4 regions of the Nitrincola sp. genome follow, and region 1 is predicted to be linked to each of the others. Evidence: predicted binding sites of a transcription regulator. Region 1 holds the regulator's gene; each other region holds the start of a gene.
The links. The regulator sigma-54, encoded in region 1, starts transcription at its own class of promoters, with help from an activator protein. The targets are predictions, from matches to a motif close to TGGCACNNNNNTTGCTNT.
Positions count from the first base shown of each region.

Region 2: the regulator sigma-54 is predicted to act here: its motif matches at 2,876-2,893, upstream of nifE (nitrogenase iron-molybdenum cofactor biosynthesis protein NifE).
Region 3: the regulator sigma-54 is predicted to act here: its motif matches at 2,959-2,976, upstream of norV (anaerobic nitric oxide reductase flavorubredoxin).
Region 4: the regulator sigma-54 is predicted to act here: its motif matches at 1,920-1,937, upstream of glnA (glutamate--ammonia ligase).

Region 1 covers NZ_JBLXDN010000001.1:331,899-337,449, reverse strand. Annotated here, with positions in the region: gene rapZ (RNase adapter RapZ) at 1-512, opposite strand, end outside; gene ACN0R1_RS01555 (PTS sugar transporter subunit IIA) at 516-980, opposite strand; gene hpf (ribosome hibernation promoting factor) at 1,002-1,292, opposite strand; gene ACN0R1_RS01545 (RNA polymerase factor sigma-54) at 1,341-2,846, opposite strand; gene lptB (LPS export ABC transporter ATP-binding protein) at 2,886-3,614, opposite strand; gene lptA (lipopolysaccharide transport periplasmic protein LptA) at 3,617-4,129, opposite strand; gene lptC (LPS export ABC transporter periplasmic protein LptC) at 4,116-4,682, opposite strand; gene ACN0R1_RS01525 (KdsC family phosphatase) at 4,682-5,206, opposite strand; gene ACN0R1_RS01520 (KpsF/GutQ family sugar-phosphate isomerase) at 5,221-5,551, opposite strand, start outside.
Region 2 covers NZ_JBLXDN010000010.1:90,357-95,907, reverse strand. Annotated here, with positions in the region: gene nifK (nitrogenase molybdenum-iron protein subunit beta) at 1-141, shown strand, start outside; gene nifT (putative nitrogen fixation protein NifT) at 169-384, shown strand; gene ACN0R1_RS09715 (4Fe-4S dicluster domain-containing protein) at 424-615, shown strand; gene ACN0R1_RS09710 (dinitrogenase iron-molybdenum cofactor biosynthesis protein) at 696-1,403, shown strand; gene ACN0R1_RS09705 (DUF6129 family protein) at 1,400-1,675, shown strand; gene ACN0R1_RS09700 (hypothetical protein) at 1,701-2,684, shown strand; gene nifE (nitrogenase iron-molybdenum cofactor biosynthesis protein NifE) at 2,965-4,374, shown strand; gene nifN (nitrogenase iron-molybdenum cofactor biosynthesis protein NifN) at 4,358-5,551, shown strand, end outside.
Region 3 covers NZ_JBLXDN010000050.1:9,512-15,062, reverse strand. Annotated here, with positions in the region: gene ACN0R1_RS19575 (DUF1971 domain-containing protein) at 1-135, opposite strand, end outside; gene norW (NADH:flavorubredoxin reductase NorW) at 298-1,440, opposite strand; gene norV (anaerobic nitric oxide reductase flavorubredoxin) at 1,437-2,909, opposite strand; gene norR (nitric oxide reductase transcriptional regulator NorR) at 3,098-4,636, shown strand; gene ACN0R1_RS19555 (helix-turn-helix transcriptional regulator) at 5,206-5,551, opposite strand, start outside.
Region 4 covers NZ_JBLXDN010000016.1:55,619-61,169, reverse strand. Annotated here, with positions in the region: gene typA (translational GTPase TypA) at 1-1,631, opposite strand, end outside; gene glnA (glutamate--ammonia ligase) at 2,024-3,430, shown strand; gene glnL (nitrogen regulation protein NR(II)) at 3,666-4,739, shown strand; gene glnG (nitrogen regulation protein NR(I)) at 4,723-5,551, shown strand, end outside.

The DNA.
Region 1 (5,551 bases):
GACTCAAACAGCAGCGATAGCGATTGTTCTCGCCTGTTGGTAATTCGCAGTTTAATACGATCACGTAACTCATACAGCGTCAGCCGTGTAGTATCAATCCGCATGTCTGCCAGGGTGGCGATGGGTTCGAGTAAAACCCGTTCGTATTCGATCGCTTCATGTAATCCAGAATGCGTATCCGTGAGCGGATGCTTGCGTCGGGTTGCACTGAAACGTTTCAGCAGCGTCGATTCCGATGCGTCCAGGTAGATTACTTCACAACTCAGGTCATTGAACTGTTTGAGCTGTTCAAGTAACGCTGGAAAACGTTCCAGGTTGCTGGTCAGGTTTCGGGCGTCAATGCTGACAGCTATCCTGGAAGGATTTCCTGTGGCCTCGGTCATTTGCTTGATCAGCTCAGGTAATAGCATGGCTGGAAGATTGTCAATGCAATAAAAACCAGCATCTTCAAGTGCTTGCAGCGCCGTAGTTTTACCTGAACCGGATCGACCACTCAAAATGACCAGCTTCACAGCTTAGCTTCCTTGCCCGGCAGCGTTCATAAAACGACTGAACAGCGTGACGGCATCAGTAGCACCTCGCAGTGCTTCACGTATCTCTGACTGACTGAAGAGCTCGGCTAGACCAGCGAGTGTTTGTAAATGCTCTGTAGCCGCATCTTCAGGGACCAATAGGCAGCAGAGAAGGTCGACAGGACGGTTGTCTATCGCATCAAAATCAATAGGTTCTTTCAAGGTGATTAAAAGTGCGAGAGCTCTATTACAGCCAGCCAGACGACAGTGTGGGATCGCCACACCGTCGCCGATGCCTGTACTGCCGAGGCGTTCACGATTGAGCAGGGCGCTGAAGACATCTTCAGCTTCCAGTTCATCTATTTCGGCAGCCAGTGTTTCACTGGCAATTTCTAAAACACGTTTTTTACTGACGGCATCGATATGACAGAGTGTCAGGGATTCAGTCAGTAGTTCGGATATAGGCATGTGATAGTCAATAGTTAGTGGTTATTTATGAGATTTCATTTTTTCCTTGTGCTTAATGACCTGACGATCCAATTTGTCGATCATGGCATCTATTGCAGCATACATGTCATCCTGTTCGGCTTGTGCAAATATTTCACCTCCAGCTACATGTAAGTCAGCTTCAGCTTTCTGGCGCTGCTTCTCAACACTCAGGGTCACCTGTACGTTGGTAATATTGTCGAAATGACGCTCAAGACGCACGAATTTACTGCGAACGTACTCATTTAATGCATCTGTCAGTTCTACGTGATGACCGGTTATATTGATCTGCATGGTATCTCTCCTTAGTGCCGGTACGATGAGGTCGTACTCTATAGTTAATTAAAGCAGACGCTTGCGCTCATTAGAAGGCGGAATGCTTAACGCCTCACGATATTTTGCGACGGTACGTCTTGCTACGTTGATTCCCTGCTCTTTCAGCAGTTGTGCGATCTTGTTATCGCTGAGGGGTTTGGCTGTATTTTCAGCAGAAATCAACTTTTTGATCAGCGCTCGAATCGCTGTGGATGAAGCACCTTCTCCATCGGCCGTATTAACCTGACTGGAAAAGAAATATTTAAGCTCAAAAATACCTCTGGGGGTATGAATGAATTTTTGTGTGGTAACACGGGAAATGGTGGATTCATGCATGGATACCGCTTCAGCGATATCATGCAACACCATGGGTTTCATGGCTTCATCACCTGTGTCGAGAAAGTCGCGCTGTCGCTCGACAATCTCGGTTGCCACCTTTAGTAGCGTGTCATTGCGGCTCAGCAAACTTTTCAAAAACCAGCGCGCTTCCTGCAGGTGATTTTTCAAGTAGGTATTGTCGGCACTGCTGTCAGCACGTCGGATCAAATCCGCATACTGTGAATTGATCCGCAGTTTAGGAGCGATATCTGGATTAAGGGATACGATCCACTCATCCTGGATTTTACGCACCATGACATCGGGTATGACATATTCAGATTGAGTGGAGCTGATCAATGCGCCGGGTTTGGGGTTTAACGAGCGGATCAGGTTGATGACATTATCCAGTTCAACGTCATTCAGACGCATTTTGCGCATCAGTGTTTTGTAATCATGGCTGCCTAGCAGGGGTAAAAATTCCCGGCAAAGGCGAATTGCTTGCTCACGCCATTCGATCGTTTCTGGCAGTTGCCTGATCTGTATACACAGGCATTCACTCAGATCTCGGGCGGCTACCCCCGGTGGATCAAATTGCTGAACCCGGTGGAGTACCGCCAGAATTTCATCTTCATCGGCTTCCATGAACAGTTCCGGCTGTTGTGCCTGGAACTGTTCCAGTAGCTCGGCAAGGTCGCTACGCAGGTAGCCATCCGCATCCGTGGCGTCGATAATGGCCTCTGCCACCATATAGTCCTGTTCACTCATGGGGGTCAGGTTCAACTGCCAGATCAGATGATCCTGGAGGGTGTCTTCTCGGGTATCATTGTCTTGATTAGGCCAGTCGCCTTCGGCAGCAGAGCCTGAGCCTGGGCCTTGGCTTTGGAAGGTGTCTTCCCAGTTGCTGTCAGTGGGCAAGTCATCGGGAATGGATTCATTCCAGTCAGTATCTGCCCCAGTGTCTTCGTTTGAATTGTCTGACGTTTCGCTATTGCTGTTTAGTGCAGCGGTTTCTTTATCTTCATAGGTTTGATCCACGAGCGCTTCGGTCGTGTCAGATTCATCATCACTGACTTCCAGCAACGGGTTGCTGTCCAGCGCCTGCTGGATCTCCTGTTGTAGATCCAGTGTTGACAGCTGCAGCAGGCGGATGGCTTGTTGCAGCTGTGGCGTCATCGTGAGATGTTGGCCAATCTTGAGATGTAACGCTTGCTTCATATGCCGTTAAGATCACTTATTCAGAGGCAGGGATGGTGACTAAAGCCGGAACTGGTCGCCGAGATAGGCGCTGCGAACCTGCTTGTTGCCCATTATGTCAGATGGACTGCCATCTGCAAGGATGGCGCCTTCACTGACGATGTAGGCACGTTCACAAATGTCGAGGGTCTCGCGCACATTGTGATCAGTTATCAGTATACCTATATTACGTTCCTGAAGATGCCGTATGGTCTGTTTAATATCATTTACTGATATCGGATCAACACCCGCAAAGGGTTCATCCAGCAGAATGAAGCGTGGTTCCGTGGCCAATGCACGGGCTATCTCCACGCGCCGACGCTCCCCCCCAGACAGTGCCATACCTGGGCTGTTGCGTAGATGGGTAATATGGAATTCCTGTAGCAGCTCTTCCAGTAACTGGGTGCGGTCTGATTTGGATAACTCCTTACGGGTTTCCAGAATGGCCATCAGATTGTCGCTGACACTCAGCTTTCTGAACACCGAAGCTTCCTGTGGCAGATAGCCGATGCCTTTTTTGGCGCGGCTGTGCATAGGCAATTGGGTGATATCCTGCTGTGCAAGACGAATATTGCCCTTGTCGGCATTTACCAGTCCCACGATCATATAGAAGCAGGTCGTTTTACCCGCACCATTTGGACCCAGCAGACCCACAATTTCGCCCTGGCTGATTTTCAGGGAAACGTCGCGAACAACATCACGTCCTTTATAGGACTTGGCCAGATGCAGGGCTTCCAGAGTGGTGGTCATGGCTACTGGTTGCCTTTCGGTTGAATGATCATTTGCACGCGCTGGCCATCCTGAGACTCGCTTCTGAATGCATCCACGACAGATTTATCCATGTCATAGACGATGCGATCTCCGGTGAACTCGTCGGCGTCCTGCATAACGCGAGCGTTTTCAGTAATGGTTACCGTCTGAGTGGGTACCTGGTAATCCATACGTAATCCATAGGCCTTGGTTGTAGGCTGGTTGGCACTGGCTTGCTGATGAAACTCAGCAGGGGAGCCAGTCGATAAAATTCTGGAAATACTACCGGCATTATCACGGTGCATTTCGACACGTGAACCCAGCATCAGCATGGTGCCCTGACGTATTTCAACTGATCCGGTATACACAGCGACGCCAGTGAGTTCGTTCATGCTGGCGTGATCGGCTGAGACATAGATTGGCTGCTCCTGGTCTTCAGGCAGGGCGTAAGCAGTCTGACTCAGTATCAGTAGTGCTGTGATCAGGCACAGCATTAACATTTTAGTATGTCGCATAATATCCTCTTACGTCAGACAGCAGGTCTATACGGTGTTCTTTTAGCCACGCCTGCATGCCGATAGCATCGGTACGGTTGGTTCCCTGTTGAATCTGAACGGGAGCATCGGTTTCGGCATAATCATCCGGTGGCAGTAATGTCATGACTGATGTCGTCAGTACCCAAGGTGTTTCTGCAGCCGAATTATCAATAACCCTGACGTTTCCTGCAAGTTCAATCTTGCTTTCATCGTCTGGCATGCTGCCGAGGTCGGACGAAATCTGTGTATCGCCACGTCCATCGCGAGGCAGTGTAATCAATGGGCTGTTCAGTGTGATCAGCTCCGGTGCCGGGAAATGCTGCAAATGGGGTGACTGGACGATGCGTGAGAGTTGTCCGTTTTCATCGAATACACTGATGTACGCATCGCGGATAAAAAAGTCCACTCGATCTGGATTATCCGGGTCACCTGAAACGGTTTCACCAGGACTGCCAAAAATGCCCCAGTACACCAGCGCGGCCAGTAGTATTGCCAGACCGGTTATCAGTTTCAGGCGGGCGGCACTAAACATCAGCGAAATTCCTCAATCAGACCGGTCAGTTTACCCTGAGCTGATAACAGTACTTCGCAGAATTCCCGTGCCGCTCCATGACCGCCTTGGCGGGAGGTACACCAATCGGCTTCCTGGCAGACTACCGGATGACCATTGGGAACAGAGACACCAAAAGCGACCGTAATGATGGCCGCCAGGTCCGGCAGATCATCGCCAATATAGGCGGTAGTGGTTGCGCTGTCTCCACTTTCTAACCAGATTTCTTCCAGAGCTGTCAGCTTGTCTTCACGCCCCTGTATCAGCCAGTCAACGCCGAGTGCTTTGGCGCGCATGCTCACTTGTGATGAGCTGCGTCCGGTGATAATGGCTGTCTTGATGCCGGCTTTCTGCAGCAGCTTTATCCCCAGGCCGTCCAGCGTATTGAAGGCTTTTACTTCCTGACCATCGGGTAAAAAATACAGCGAACCATCGGTTAATATACCATCCACATCAAACACGGCCAGACGAATGGATTGCAAGCGTTGCTTCAGTACATCGGACAAGGTTTCTGTCATGGTCAGATTACTCCGGCTTTAAGCAGGTCATGCATGTTCAGCGCACCGGCGAGCTGGCCTTGCTCATCAGTAATCAGCAGCGCATTGATTTTACGTTCCTGCATGACTTTTAGTGCTTCTGCTGCCAAGGATCCTGTTTTCAGTGTAGTGCCGCCGCGGGTCATGACCTCTTCAATCGAGGTATTTTTAAGATCGATTTCCTGATCCAGGGTGCGGCGCAAGTCGCCATCGGTAAAAATACCCAGCAGCTCGCCGGTGGCGTTGGTTACCGCTGTCATACCCAGGCGTTTCTGAGTTACTTCCAGCAGTGCTTCTCGGATCGAGGTGTTGACC
Region 2 (5,551 bases), on a different contig from region 1:
CACCTGCACCGTTCAACCACCATGGGCTACGAAGGTGCGATGACGATACTGACCACCCTGGTGAATGCCGTACTGGAGCGCATGGATGATGATACCCGTCTGATGGCGCAAACAGACTTTAACTATGATCTGGTGCGTTAATCAGACGATTCAGTGCAGGAGAAACCTATGGCCAACATTATCATCAGTCAGGCAGCAGACGGTGGACTGACCTTCTACATGCCGAAAAAGGATCTGGAAGTCCCGGTTGAGTCGCTGGAATTTAACCAGCCGCAAAAGTGGGGAGGTGAGCTGACACTGGCCGGTGGCCAGCGATACTACATCGATCCACTAGACAACATGCCGTCACTTCCCAAATCCCTGCGCGCCAAACGCATGGACTGAAGGCCATAGGCTTCTTGGTTAACTGTGGAGGATGTAACCATGTCAATGAAAATAGATCCGGATATCTGTACGGCCTGTGGCGACTGTGAAGTGGAATGCCCCACTGTGTCAATCAGCGCCAAGCGTGGAACCTATGTGATCAATGCCAGCAGCTGTGATGAGTGTGTTGATGAGGGTGAGCCGCGCTGTGTGGCGGTCTGCCCAGTCGACTGTATCACACTGGCGGCCTGATCCAGGCTGTCATAACTGAAACCGGCCTTAACCGGCCGGTTTCAGTATATCCATTAGCTTTCGCAAGGGGAAAAAATTCCATGACCAGTATCAGCCAAGGCGCCGCACGTCGCTTATCCCAAGCGGCACGGGTACTGTCCGAACAAGACCCGACCATTTTTGTAGTCGCTATGGGTTCCTATCTCGGCTTGCCGATTACCGAAGCCAAGCTACAGACGCTGACCGTCGAAGATATTAACCGTATTCTTAGCGGTGACGATGGCGAACTACCCGAAGACTATAGCCGTGATAGCATCAAAAATGCACTGCGATACCTTTGGGGCGAGCAGGAAGCTCAGCTCATAACACCGGAAATAGAGACGATGCCGGTGTCGATGCAGGGCTCACCCAGTATTAAGGTGGCTGTGGCGTCGAACAATGCCGAACTGCTGGATGGCCATTTTGGTTCCTGTCTGCGGTTTTTGATTTACCGCGTCAACACTGAGGGGCTCTATCTAGCCGATATACGTGATGCCAGCAGCACGCAGACGGCAGATGACCGCAACACCGCCAGAGCCGAGCTGATCGGCGACTGCCAATTGCTTTATGTACAGTCTATCGGTGGTCCGGCGGCGGCCAAAGTGGTACGTGCAGGCGTCCATCCCATTAAGTTTCCTAAGCCCGGCGCCGCTCGAGATACGCTGAATGCGTTGCAAAGCACCCTGGTCAACCCACCTCCTTGGCTAGCTAAAATTCTGGGTAAAGAAAATGTATTGCTACAACGCTTCGTCGAAGAGGCCGAAGAATGATCGCCGCCGGTGCATTACAGCAATTGGCCCAGGCCATCGAGCAAACGCCTCTGGCACTCAGGGATGATACGCAGCTGTTTAAAGCCTTTTTGCCAGATGCCAGCCTGACCTGCTGCAGCGACAACGATATACCTGGACGCGCCAAGCCGGCTTATCAGGGAACAGGGTTTGATCTGTATCTGGTGGATGCAAGCGCACACTGCGCCAGCCTGACCAATGACCTGACAATCGCCTGCGGTGTGGTTTTGGCACTTCATGACGATGACGATTAGGCCTGAATCTGACGGGGAGAACAGCATGCAGAACAGGGTATCGGCTATAGTACAGCCTGACAGCCTGCAACACTCTGGACCCGGTGTAGATTACCTGGCTAAAGGCATTGCGCGCCTGCAGCCACGCCCCCATCACACCGCACTGTTAACCTATCTCAACACTTGTTGGCCAGAAGCCAGCTTCAAACATCGATTTAGCCGCTCCGGCTGGTTCAGAAGCGGGGGTATTCGCCATCAGGATGGCACCCTGCTCAGCCAGAATATAGAAGAGTGGTTAGAGAGATCACTTCAGCAAAGCGGTGATTTCGAACAGTTGTTGATCGATATTGAGTCACTGCAGCCCCTGGTTACACGCTTTAATGGCGTCACTCACTTTTTTACCGCCAGCTACGGCCATGCCCCCGAAGCCTGCTGGCAGTTGGAAGTCGAGGAGTTACAGGAAGTGATGGACCGGCAATTGCTCAATAGTACTGCCGCTGCGCCACTGGATCTGGCAGACCTGACCGATCCGTTGCATCCAGCACGTCTGGATGGACAACCCCTGGGGTTTCCTGTTTACCGAGTAAGCTGCCTGACTAACCTGCACCTCGCACTGGAAACGGCCGTAAATACACCGTCACTACAGCGCTTTTTCAGTGAATGGAAAGAAGGGCCAGGTAGCGGACTCACTGATTTCCATCGTCACTGGTTTTTTCAGCGCCATCAAAGTCAGAACCCCTATGGCGTCCAGGAACTGCGGCTGCAACCCCAAGCCATTAAAGCCAGCACACTGAAAACACTCCCCTGGGAGCTAAGTGCCAACGCGACCGACATGGCTGCCCAGTTACGCAGCTTCGATAAGGCCGCCGGCTTTTTCGGTGCCTGGTATTTTGCCATGGTCGCCGGCAACCTGGTGCCCAAAGAACTGGCACAGCGCTTACAGGAGGACTGGATCAACGACTACCGCTACATCTCAGAGCGCCAAGCGCTGTGGATCCGTAATTGGTTACATAAGCCCTATACACTTTAGTCCCCCCCCGAGGCTGACAACCACTTGCCCAGGTTGCTCAGCCTCACCCTTACTTAATTGCTTCAAGCACTTTGTCGCCTTTAAGACATTTTGTCTGTCAGGTATGACATGCCCTCGGACATGCGCAGCATAGAAAATATAATTTATTGTTTTTATTATATAAATATCAAATCCTTTAGTGAAAACCTGCGTGGCACAGCCTTTGCAATTCTCTACAGACCTATGCTGAAAAAATCGGTTTAGCCGGATTCAGCCTCAGTAATAGACAGAGGAAGCGACTATGCAGGCAAAACAACTGGCCGCGTTACTGGATGAGCCCGCTTGCAGCCATAACAGCAAAGCAAAGAGTGGTTGCACTCCGCCAAAACCCGGTGCGTCGGACGGTGGCTGTGCCTTTGACGGCGCCCAGATCGCCTTACTCCCTATTGCTGATGTGGCGCATATCGTCCATGGCTCCATCGCCTGTGCAGGCAGTTCCTGGGATAACCGCGGCACCCGTTCCTCCGGTCCAACGCTGTATCGTATCGGTATGACCACAGATCTGACTGAGCAGGATGTGATTATGGGTCAGGGTGAAAAACGCCTGTTTCACAGTATTGCCCAGGCGCTCAGGGACTATTCTCCCGCGGCGGTATTTGTCTATAACACCTGTGTCCCCGCCTTGATCGGCGATGACTTTGAAGCCGTCTGCCGCGCCGCCAGCACGCATTTCAGCCTGCCGGTGATACCGGTGGACTCGGCTGGATTCTACGGTACCAAAAACCTGGGCAACCGTCTGGCCGGAGAGGCCATGTTTAAGTACGTCATCGGTACCGCTGAACCGGAGCCCATAGCTGCTGAGGTTCAGCGCCCTGGCATACAGGTGCATGACATCAACCTGATCGGTGAATACAACATCGCCGGTGAATTCTGGCAGGTACTGCCGTTACTCGATGAACTGGGGCTGCGCATCCTTTGTACCCTGTCCGGTGATGCTCGCTTCCACCAGGTACAGACCATGCACCGCGCCGAAGCCAATATGGTCGTCTGTGCCAAGGCATTGTTGAACGTTGCCCGCAAAATGCAGGAGCACTATGGCATTCCCTGGTTTGAAGGCAGCTTCTATGGCGTAGAAGACACCTCTGATGCCCTGCGCAGCCTGGCGCATCTGCTTCAGGACCCTGACCTCACCCTGCGCACCGAACAACTGATTGCCCGTGAAGAGGCCCGTATCCACACCCTGCTTGCCCCCTGGCGAGAGCGCTTAAAGGGTAAGCGCGTGTTGTTGTATACCGGTGGGGTGAAATCCTGGTCCATAGTTTCTGCTTTGCAAGATCTGGGTATGGAAGTGGTGGCAACCGGTACCAAAAAATCTACCGAAGAAGACAAACAACGTATCCGCGACATCATGGGTGAGGATGCCCGCATGCTTGATGATGGCAGCCCAAGGGCGCTGCTGGATACCATCCGTGACTACCGTGCCGATATGCTGATTGCCGGGGGCCGTAACATGTATACCGCGCTGAAAGCCCGAATTCCTTTTCTGGACATCAATCAGGAGCGCGAGTTCGGCTATGCCGGTTATGACGGCATGCTGGAGCTGGCTCGCCAGCTCTCCCTGACGCTGGAGTCACCTATCTGGTCATCACTGAGAACACCGGCACCCTGGCAGACCCCGGTTAAAGGAGAGCAACATGGCCAAGATCATTAAACGCCAAAAACCCCTGGCAGTGAATCCACTCAAAGTCAGCCAACCCACCGGTGCAATTCTGGCGTTTCTTGGCATACGCCATGCGTTACCCATGCTGCACGGCTCACAGGGTTGCAGTGCCTTTGCCAAGGTGTTTTTTGTGCGCCACTTTCGTGAGCCTATCCCCCTGCAAACCACCGCCATGGACCAGACAACCACGGTCATGGGCGCTGATGACAATGTCTTTCAAGGGTTACGTACGGTGATCGAAAAGCGCCAGCCCGCCCTGATCGGCATTCCGACTACCGGCTTATCGGAAACCCAGGGCAGTGATATCCAGGGCCTGGTTAAACGCTTCTACCATCAACACCCTGAATACAGCAACACACCGATCATCCCGGTTGTCACACCAGATTACAGCGGTGGGCTGGAAAGCGGTTATGCCCTTGCGGTTGAAGCGCTGATCAGTCAACTGGTAGCCGATAATCCGGGGCACGCAGGTGAGCGCCCAGAGCAGATCAATCTGTTGGTATCCTCTATGCTGACGGCAGCTGACCTGGAGTATCTGCGTGATCTGGTAGAAAGCTTTTCCCTGCAGCCAGCCATCCTGCCCGATGTCGGTGATGCCCTGGATGGTCATCTGACCGAAGATGACTTTACGCCCCTAACCGTGGGCGGCACCCCGGTAGAAGCCTTTACCACCCTGGGGCAAGCCCGTGCCACCCTGGTTATAGGCCGCTCCCTGCATAAAGCTGCCGATCTGTTACACCAGCGCACCGGTGTTGAGGATTACCGCTTCGACAGTCTGATGGGACTAGACACCATGGATGCACTGGTGGAGACCCTGCGCCAACTCAGTGGACAAGCCGTCTCCGTAAGGCTGGAGCGTGAACGTAGCCAACTGCAAGACAGCCTGCTGGATACCCACTTTATGCTGGGCTTTGCTCGTTATGCCATTGCGGCCGATCCAGATCTACTCTATTCACTCAGCCAATTAATAATCAGTACTGGCGGGGAGGTTGTCGCGGCCGTCAGCCCGCATCACGCCGCACTGCTAGCCGATGTGCCAGTCAACGAGGTGTTTATCGGCGATTTGGAAGATCTGGAACAAACGGCCCGTAGCCATCAGGCACAACTGCTGATCAGTAACGCCCATGCGGCCGAGACAGCGGCCAGGCTGCACATTCCGTTAGTGCGA
Region 3 (5,551 bases), on a different contig from region 1:
CAGGGCTGCAGGCACATTCTCCTTAGTGAAAAATGGCGTTGAACGCTGGATGGTCCAGTGGGATGGGATGCGTTGATGGCTCATGATCTGTTCCTCTTTGATCTGTTTAGCAGTGGCTTTTGGCAAAGCTGGCATTCGAAGTTGGCCTGGCCAAGCTCGTTGATGGGCAGGTCCAGGCCGGTAGAGAGTTGTTCCGGCACCAGGAGGCGGTAGCACCGTGTTATGTATCGATTCAGCCTGGACCACTTACCTGTGGTTGATGGCCTGCGTGTCTCCTGGATTCGGCTGTTCACTTTTCTACACCAATGGCAGTTGTCTGAGCAGAGAAAAAGCGTTTTTCATGTGTTGCTCAGTGGTCACTATGCCGATCAGTTTCTGCTGACTGTCGAAAGCGCTGGCGGTCATACCCTCGTCATCTACTTTGACCTCCCATTGAGCGCCGACGTGACTGGTGTCACCGGCAAGTTGAATGGGCAGGTGCGGAGTTTTCACCTTGACCAGAGTATTGGTGCGAATCACGTCAGTGGGTGATCCTAATAGGGTTTTGGCCAGGGCGTTGGCACCCAGCAGCGCCGGTTGCAGGTAGGGCTCCAGCTGACTGTTCCGCTCTGCGCAATCGCCCAGGGCAAAGATGTCTCTTTCGCTGGTCCGAAGCTGACTGTCCACCACGATACCTTGATTTACCTTAAGCCCCGCCTGACGGGCCAGCTGAATGTTGGGCCTCAGACCGATGGCGGCGACGACGGCGTCGACATCATGCTGGTGGCCATTGGTCAGGGTGACACGATACCCCCGGCCTTGCGGGTCTGCGGTTTGAACCTGTGTGGCTAGCTCCAGAGTGACGGGCTGCGTGCTCAGGCAAGAGTGCAGCCGGCTGGCGATGAATTCTGGCAGCAACCTGGGCAGCAGCCGCGGCGCCATGTCGGTCAGAACCACTTCCTTACCGGCATTGGCCAGGTCCATGGCCAGTTCGGTGCCTATGAGCCCAGCGCCAATCACCAGAACCGACTCGGCATCCAACAACCTCTGTTGGTGCTGTTGATACTCTCCAAGGCTGTTAAGGGTGACGATGTCGCCGTTTGTAAGCCCGTCGATGGCCGGTACCATCGCCCGGGACCCTGTGGCCAGGACCAGTTGGTCATAACTGAGCCTTCGGTCGGCCAGCACCAGCTGACGCTGGGCTGGGTCAATGCGCTCTACCGTCTGCCGTGGCAATAGAGTGATGTTGTGCTGCTCAGCAAATTGTGCCCCGGAGAGCTTCACCAAGTCGTCGGCCCTCTGGCCACGGCTGACCACATGACTGAGATCCGGTTTGCTGTATTCATGGCCGTCGTCGGCGGTCACCACGGTAATGGGGTGGTCGGCATCCAGTTTGCGCAGTGCCTTCACCAGTTGATAGGCAGCAAAGCCGCTGCCAATGATGACAATGGGCGCACTCATGCAGCGTCCTCCTGGCGGGCAGTGGGCTCAAATACCTGCTTGCCCAGACCGCATTCCGGGCAAAGGAAGGTGTCGGGCACCTGACTCCAGGCGGTTCCGGGCTCGACGCCCTGATTGGGTTCGCCCAAGGCCGGGTCGTAGATCCACTGGCATACGGTGCAGAGCATCGGCTCATCCCCGGCCACTATAGAGCCAGGCGCCTTCTCAGAGGTGTGATTCTGGGGCAGGGCAGAGGGCTCTGTCTGGACTGGCGGTTGAGCTTGGTTAAGAGGATGCAGTGTCCATTGGCGAGCGACCTGGCGGCCATGTTCACGGCACGCTCTCAGCGCCTGGCCATCGGGTTTCCATTTGGTCTTCAGGCCGGGCAGTGTCTCGAAACCGGCGTCGGTCAGGCGGGCATGAATACGGTCAACCGCGCCGCCATTCCAGCCGAAACTGCCGAAGGCACCGGCCTTCTTATTCTTGAATCGCAGGCCGGTGATCTCCTCCAGCATGCCGGCAATTTTGGGCATCATCACGTTGTTCATGGTGGAAGAGCCCACCAGCACGCCCTTGGAGCGGAACAGGTTGGCCAGGATCTCGTTCTTGTCCTGACGGGAGACGTTGAACACTTTCACCGCCACACCGGGGTCGACGTCGTGGATCCCCTGGGCAATGGCGTCCGCCATCATCCGGGTATTGCCGGACATGGTGTCGTAGAAGATGGTGATGCGATCTTCCTGATAGTCGTCGGCCCACTCCAGATACTTTTCGATGATCTGTACCGGATTGTCGCGCCAGACGATGCCATGAGAGGTGGCGATCATATCCACCGGCAGGTTCAGGCTTAGCACCTCTTTGATCTTGGCAATGACCAGGGCACTGAAGGGGGTGAGGATGTTGGAGTAGTAGCGCAGGCATTGCTCGTACAGTTCTGCCTGGTCCACTTCATCGTTGAACAGGCGTTCGTCGCAATAGTGCTGGCCGAAGGCGTCGTTGGAGAACAGCACGGCATCGCCGGTCATGTAGGTCATCATGCTATCGGGCCAGTGCAGCATGGGCGCTTCGACGAATACCAGCTGTTTGCCATTGCCCAGGTCCAGGCTGTCACCGGTTTTTACGGGCTGGAAGTTCCAGTCGGGGCGGTGATGGTGGCCGGTGATGGAATCGATGGCGTTCTCGGTGCAGTAGATGGGGGTACCGGGGATCTTCTCCAGCAGTGCCGCCAGGGCTCCGGCGTGATCCTCTTCGGCGTGGTTGATCACTATGGCGTCAATTTGGTTCAGGTCCACTTCCATCGCCAGGTTCTGAATAAACTCCTGGCTGAAGCGGTGGTCGACGGTGTCAATCAGCACGGTTTTCTCTTCCCGAATCAGATAGCTGTTGTAGCTGGTGCCCTTGGTCATCTTGTATTCGGTGCCGTGAAAGTCCTGTACCTCCCAGTCGCGTTGTCCTACCCAGTGGATGTTGTTTTTTACGTGGATTGCCATGAAGCCGTACCTCAAAATCGGAAAATCATTTATTCAAACTGAGTGAGCTATTACAGCAATCGTGCCAAGTTTTAAGGGCTTGAATTTACGGGGTATGACTTTAAGGATGGTGTCATAATGACATTCTTACTATACTGTCTAAATGACAATTCACTGTCTTTTTGACAATGTTTGGCCAGGAGCATCCTATGGGATTGGCTTTAGATGATTTTGCCAGCTTGGCGTTGGATCTGACCTCTGATGTGTCGGCCCAGGATCGTTTTGATCGATTGCTGACCACGGTCCGCACCTTGCTGGATTGTGATGCGTCTGCACTGTTGGTATTTCGTGGCAACCAGTTCACCCCGCTGGCGATCAACGGCCTGGCCACTGAGGTGCTGGGGCGCCGCTTCCAGATTGCGGAGCACCCTAGGCTGGAGGCGATTGCCAGGGCAGGGGATGTGGTGCGTTTTCCTGCCGACAGCGATCTGCCCGATCCATACGATGGCTTGATCCCCAGCCACGATGACAAACTGAAGGTTCACGCCTGCGTCGGTTTGCCCCTGGTGGCGAACCAGCGCCTTATTGGTGCCCTTACCATTGATGATTTCAATCCTCAGCAGTTTGATAAGTTCAGTGATGGCGATCTGCGCACGGTATCTGCACTGGCTGCGGCCAGCCTTAACAATGCCCTTTTGATGGAAGAGCTGGAACGGATCAGCGGTCAGGTGGGTTTGAGTTCACAACGCAGCGAAAGCCAGCAGAACATGGCTGTGGAGATCATTGGTCAGTCGCCGGTGATGCAGTCACTCAGGCGAGAGATAGAGGTGGTTGCCAAGACGGATCTGACGGCGTTGGTGTTGGGCCAGACAGGCACAGGTAAGGAGCTGGTGGCCGAGGCTATTCATGCTGCGTCCCTGCGTGCCGACAAGCCTCTGATTTATCTGAACTGCGCTGCGCTGCCCGAATCCGTGGCTGAGAGTGAACTCTTTGGTCATGTAAAAGGCGCCTTTACCGGTGCCATCAGCAATAGACAAGGGAAGTTCGAACTGGCGGACGGCGGCACCCTGTTTCTGGATGAAGTCGGGGAGTTGTCACTGGGCTTACAGGCCAAGTTGTTGCGAGTTCTTCAGTATGGCGATTTGCAGCGTGTCGGCAGTGATAAGGCCATCAAGGTGGATGTACGCATCATCGCCGCCACCAACCGGGATCTACGCCAGGAGGTGTTGGACAAGCGTTTCAGGGCCGATCTTTATCATAGGTTGAGTGTATTCCCGCTTCAGGTGCCCCCGCTGGAACAGCGCGGAGACGACCTGTTGTTATTGGCCGGGTTCTTTCTGGAACGTTGGCAGGCCAATCTAGGCTTACGCTCTCTGAGGTTAGATGAGACAGCCAATCAACTGTTGATGAGCACGCAATGGCCGGGGAATGTCCGGGAGCTGGAGCACTGCCTGCACCGGGCCACGGTGCTGGCCAGAGCCGAGTCGGTCACAGAAGATGTGGTGATCCATCCCCGGCATCTTGATCGCACGCCGGGCAAGGGCTCAAAGGCTAGGACTCCGCTAGCCACTGTGACACCGGATGTCGATATTGGCCTGGGCTTTCGTCAGGCCACCGAGCAGTTTCAGCAGCGGCTGATTCGCCAGGCCCTGGACGCCAATGATGGCAACTGGGCGGCCAGCGCCCGTGCTCTGGGTCTGGACACAGGAAACTTGCACCGGCTGGCTAAAAGGCTGGGGATGAAGTAGCGGAGAATCAGTGCCACGTGAAAATTTGACGTAATCATAAAGCAGGTTCCCTTGGGAACCTGCTTTATGGCTTGTTGTACCGCTGACGATAACTGTCAGCTTAGGCGCCAAAAGTGGTCATTGACGTAAGCTACTATGATTTTGCTTGGTTCATCATCTCAATGGAGAAAATAAAGCGGATTCCTAGGTTGATGATCCCACATAGTGCTGTATTAATCTAGGTCCGATTTTACGCTCGTTTGTTAGACCAGGTACCTATTGGATTCGTTTTTATAAGGCTTAAAGTGCCGAGAATACGATGGGGTTACCTAGTACACTTAGTATTAACAAGGGCACTGATGCAGATAATTGAAGAAGTGCGCTCCCCCCTATTTTATTTAACAATAAAATTTGAATAATCATCAAGCCAGAGTTGCTTCTACATTAATCTTCACGCCTTTCTTCTATCTTGAGATGGAAATCATTTACAAGTCAGGTGCAGTTAAATCCTTGGATGAGTCATCACCACTTAAATTGTTCATGATCTTAAAGTTATTTTAACAGCATTGTTCAAAGTTTAATTTAGTCACCTATGTTAACAGTTTTAAAGTACATGCCTTATAAACTAGGTTTGCAATATTATTTGAAATTAGAGATGACTTCAATAGGTCTATATGGTAGTCAACCCCACGAACTGTCAAGTGTAGTTTTTCCGCTATTTCTTCTCTATTCATGCCGCTAGCAAGACATTCAAGTACACGTAATGAGCTTTGCTTTACATGTTGATAGTCATGAAGGGGGTTTATATGCCTGATGAATTCATTCACAATACTATTGTGAACTTCTACTAAGCCTGATTTTAGCTCTTTGGTTACGCGTAATTCGTTGAAAGTATGATCATTAGTCATAACGACAAATCTAGCGAAAAAATTTTTA
Region 4 (5,551 bases), on a different contig from region 1:
GTCAACTGCTTGCCCTTGGTGGGGTTGACCACCAGGTCGTTCGAGCGGCTGTGAATACCTATGACCATGCCTTCATAAACTTCAACGTTAGGCGGTAAGAACAGACGGCCGCGCTCCTGCAGGTTAAACAGGGCAAAACCAAGTACTTTACCATTGACCATGGAGACCAGTACGCCGTTCTGGCGCTCGCCCATGTCGCCGTCTTTAACGCGACCATAGTGATCAAAGATAGATGTCATGATACCGGTGCCCGATGTCATGGTCATAAACTGGCTGCGGAAACCGATCAGACCACGGGATGGGATCATAAAGGTTACGCGTATGCGTCCTTTACCATCCACTTCCATATTGGTCATGTCGCCTTTGCGTTTACCCAGCTCTTCAATAACAGATCCCTGGTGCTGTTCTTCAACATCCAGCATCACCAGTTCGTAGGGCTCACGGATTTCACCGTCAATCACTTTCTGAATAACTTCCGGACGGGAAACACCCAGTTCGAAGCCTTCACGACGCATGGATTCAATCAGCACCGATAGATGCAATTCGCCACGACCTGATACTTTAAATTTCTCTGGTGTTTCGCCTGGCTCAACCCGCAGTGCCACGTTATGAATCAATTCACGTTCCAGACGCTCCTTGATATTACGGCTGGTAACAAACTTGCCATCTTGGCCGGCAAAGGGTGAGTCGTTGACCTGGAAGGTCATGGACACTGTTGGCTCATCCACCGACAAGGCCGGCAGGGCTTCAACACAGTTTGGATCGCACAGAGTATCAGAAATATTCAGCTGCTCCAGGCCGGTGATACAAACGATGTCACCCGCTTCCGCTTCAGATATTTCAATACGCTCGAGACCATGGTAACCCATAATCTGCAGCACGCGGCCGGAGCGCAGCCCAGCATGGCTGTCAATGACTTTAACCTGGGTATTGGTTTTCAGACGACCACGAGTGATACGCCCAACACCGATAACACCCACGTAGCTGTTGTAGTCGAGTGCGGAGATCTGCATCTGCAATGGACCGTCAGGATCTACGCGAGGTGGATGTACATGCTTGATAATGGCTTCAAACAGCGGCGTCATATCCTCGGCCATGTTTTCATGGTCCAGGCCAGCGATGCCATTCAGGGCTGAAGCATATACAACCGGGAAGTCGAGCTGTTCATCCGTAGCACCCAGGTTGTCAAACAGATCAAATACCTGATCCATAACCCAATCAGGTCGGGCACCAGGACGGTCTACTTTATTGATGACAACGATCGGGTTCAGACCTTGAGCAAAGGCTTTCTGGGTTACGAAGCGGGTCTGAGGCATAGGACCATCAACCGCATCTACCAGTAGCAGAACGGAGTCTACCATGGAGAGTACCCGTTCAACTTCACCACCAAAGTCGGCGTGTCCCGGTGTGTCTACGATGTTGATACGGTAGTCATTCCACTTGATAGCCGTATTTTTGGCCAAAATGGTAATGCCACGCTCACGCTCCTGGTCATTGGAGTCCATGATGCGTTCTGCACTTTCATCGCGACGAGTCAGAGTGCCTGACTGCTGCATTAGCTTGTCCACTAGTGTGGTTTTGCCATGGTCGACGTGCGCGATGATGGCAATGTTTCTGAGGTCTTCGATCACAGGTGTGTTCCAGGTTTCTTTGTAAAGCGCAGCATTATACGCCAGTAACGCCGAACAATCGATGAAAGTTTGTGCAGTGTTTATTTTCAAAATGGTGCACTGCGATAGCGCAAGATTTCACGCTTTGGCGTAGTATTAACAAGTCAGTGCACACTATCAGAACTCCAATTGCCTTTGCGCACCAATATCGTGCCTTTTGATGTTAATGAGCACCATATTAGTGCAAAAAGATGTTTTGTGGATGGGGCGTTTTCACCGCTCCCGCCGTAAATAGTGGCTCTGACGAAATGGCACAAGGATTGCTTTAGAATTATCAAGCAGTCGTGCCGGATAGAACTCCGGCGGATCCGGCTTTCGGCAAATTCATCTAGATCAAAAGGTAGGAGAGTCCTATGTCAGAGAATACTCTGAATCTGATTAAAGAACACAATGCGAAATGGGTTGATATGCGCTTTACTGATTTTAAAGGTAAAGAACAGCACGTAACCATCCCTGTTTCTGATATGGGTGATTCCTTCTTCGAAGAAGGTAAGATGTTTGATGGCTCCTCTATCTCCGGATGGAAGGGTATTAATGAATCTGACATGATTCTGATGCCGGATGATTCTGCATCCGTACTGGATCCTTTTACTGAAGCACCGACTATTATTGTGCGTTGTAACATAGTCGAGCCAGCCACGGGTCAGGGCTATGACCGTGATCCTCGCTCTGTCGCGCTGCGTGCAGAACAGTATCTGGCATCTACCGGTATTGCTGATACAGCGATGCTTGGCCCAGAGCCTGAATTCTTCGTGTTTGATGAAGTTAACTGGCATGCCGATATCGGTGGCTGTGGCTATACTATCAGCTCTGAAGAAGCCTCTTGGGCATCCAGCCATAAGATTGAAGGTGGTAACACCGGTCACCGTCCACGCGTGAAAGGCGGTTACTTCCCAGTACCCCCAATCGACTCTCTGCATGATCTGCGTGCAGCGATGTGTGATGCTATGGAAGCTATGGGTCTGACCATCGAAGTTCACCACCATGAAGTGGCTACAGCGGGTCAGTGCGAAATCGGCGTGCGTGGTAACACTCTGGTTAAAAAAGCCGACGAAGTTCAGATCCTGAAGTACTGCGTACACAATGTTGCGCACGCTTATGGCAAAACCGCTACCTTCATGCCTAAGCCGCTGGTAGGTGATAATGGTTCAGGTATGCACGTTCACCTGTCTATGAACAAAGATGGCAAGAACATCTTCGCGGGTGACGGCTACGGTGGTTTGAGTGAAACGGCGCTTTACTACATCGGCGGTATCATCAAACACGCTAAAGCGTTGAATGCACTGTGTAATCCATCAACTAACTCCTACAAGCGTTTGGTTCCTGGATTCGAAGCACCGGTTATGTTGGCTTACTCAGCACGTAACCGCTCTGCCTCTTTGCGTATTCCTTATACCACTACACCTAAGGCACGTCGTGTGGAAGCTCGCTTCCCTGATCCAGCTGCCAACCCTTACTTGTGCTTTGCAGCCTTGTTGATGGCGGGTATCGACGGTATTCAGAACAAGATCCACCCTGGTGATCCTGCAGATAAAGATCTGTATGACCTGCCACCAGAAGAAGCCAAGCTGATCCCAACTGTGGTATCCAGCTTGACTGAAGCCCTGGATAACCTGGAAGCTGATCATGAGTTCCTGACTAAAGGTGGCGTGTTCTCTAAAGATATGCTGGATGCCTACATCAAGCTGAAACGTGCCGAAGTTGAGCGCGTTAACATGACAACACACCCTGTTGAGTTTGACCTTTACTACTCTGTTTAAGACTAGCAAGGTTTAACCCAGCTAAAAAAGCCTCCTGACGGAGGCTTTTTTTATGCGCTCTCTTAACGCAAATCTCTGTACTAATAAATAGCAAGCGCACAGAATTGGTGCGTTAAGTATAAGCTGTATAAGGCTAATATGGATGAGAAACCCGTATCCACTGCACTTATTTGGATCGTGAAGGGGCATTTAAGTGGCACCTTTCTTGCTATAACAATGCAAGAGGAGATGTTAAATGGCAATAAAATCGATTCATCAGCAGATACTGGATAACCTGACAACCTCAGTGATTCTGCTAGATAATCAGTTATTTATAACCTATATGAACCCAGCGGCAGAAATGCTGTTGCAGGCATCCATACGCCGCTTAAAAGGTAAGGCTGTGTATGAGTGGCTGGTGTTCAGCGAGGAAGATCTGGAGTTGATGCGTGATGCCTTAACATCGTTGCATCCATACAGTAAACGCGAAGCGCGTCTGATGAACGCAATGGGCCAAGAGTTATTAATCGACTACAGTGTTAATTTATCACCCACGTTGGGATTGCTTTTAGAAGTTCAGGCAAGAGACCGTTTGTTGCGTATTGAGCGTGAAGAGGAGCTGTTATCTCGACATGCAACAGCGCGTTCATTGGTCAGAGGTCTTGCGCATGAAATTAAAAATCCCTTAGGTGGCATTCGCGGTGCGGCACAGTTGCTCGAACGTGAGTTGACGGATGTCGAGCTGCATGATTATACCCGTGTGATCATTGATGAGGCGGATCGCTTGCGCAACCTGGTGGATCGTTTATTAGGCCCACATAAGTTGCCCCATCTGGAAATGGTTAATATTCATGCCATTCTGGAGCGCGTCTGTCACTTGGTCAGAGCTGAATCTGAAGAGAAAATCAGTTTGACGCGGGATTATGACCCGAGCATTCCAGAGTTTTCTGGGGACAAAGAGCAACTGATTCAGGCCATTCTGAATATTGTCCGTAACGCCATGCAAGCGCTGCATGAATCGGCTACTGAAAATCCATCCATTACCATTAAAACTCGGGCGTTGCGTCAGATGACGCTGGGTACTGAAAGACACCGACTGGTGTGTTCGATTGAAATAATTGATAACGGTCCGGGCATTCCTGAAGAGCTGGCTTCGACGATCTTTTACCCGATGGTTACTGGGCGTGCGGAAGGTTCCGGCCTGGGCTTGTCCATTGCTCAAGCTATCATCAATCGACACCGTGGATTGATAGAGTGCACCACCGAGCCGGGTCAGACACGATTTCACTTACTAATACCACTGGAGCAGAATCATGAATACAAGCGGTAATGTCTGGGTGGTTGATGATGACCGTTCGATACGCTGGGTGCTGGATAAGGCCTTAAGTTCCGCGGGTCTGAAGACCGCTATTTTTGAAAGTGCAGATCAGTTGCTGAAAAAGCTTTCGCTGGAACAGCCGGATGCCATTATCAGTGATATCCGTATGCCGGGAATGGATGGATTGGAAATGCTGGAGCGTATCCATGTTGACTATCCGGATCTGCCCATTATTATCATGACCGCGCATTCCGATCTGGATAGTGCCGTAGCGTCATACCGTGGCGGCGCATTTGAATACCTGCCTAAACCCTTCGATGTGGATGATGCCGTTGCGCTGGTTGCGAGAGCTGTAGAGCACGCGCATGAACGGCGTGAAAAATCACCTGATCTCATCGAAGCCGATACTGCCGAGATCATTGGTGAAGCGCCGGCTATGCAGGAAGTGTTTCGTGCCATCGGTCGCCTGTCGCAATCCAATATAACCGTGTTGATCAATGGCGACTCAGGCACGGGCAAAGAATTGGTGGCACATGCACTGCATCGGCACAGTCCACGGGTGGCGCATCCGTTTATTCCTCTCAATATGGCGGCCATTCCCAAGGATTTGATTGAGTCTGAGTTGTTTGGCCATGAAAAAGGCGCTTTTACAGGTGCTGCTGCCGCTCGTCGGGGGCGCTTTGAGCAGGCGGATGGCGGTACCTTGTTTCTGGATGAAATCGGCGACATGCCGGCTGATACACAAACGCGGTTGCTGCGCGTGTTGGCCGATGGTGAGTTTTATCGTGTAGGTGGTCACACCCCGGTGAAGGTGGATGTGCGCA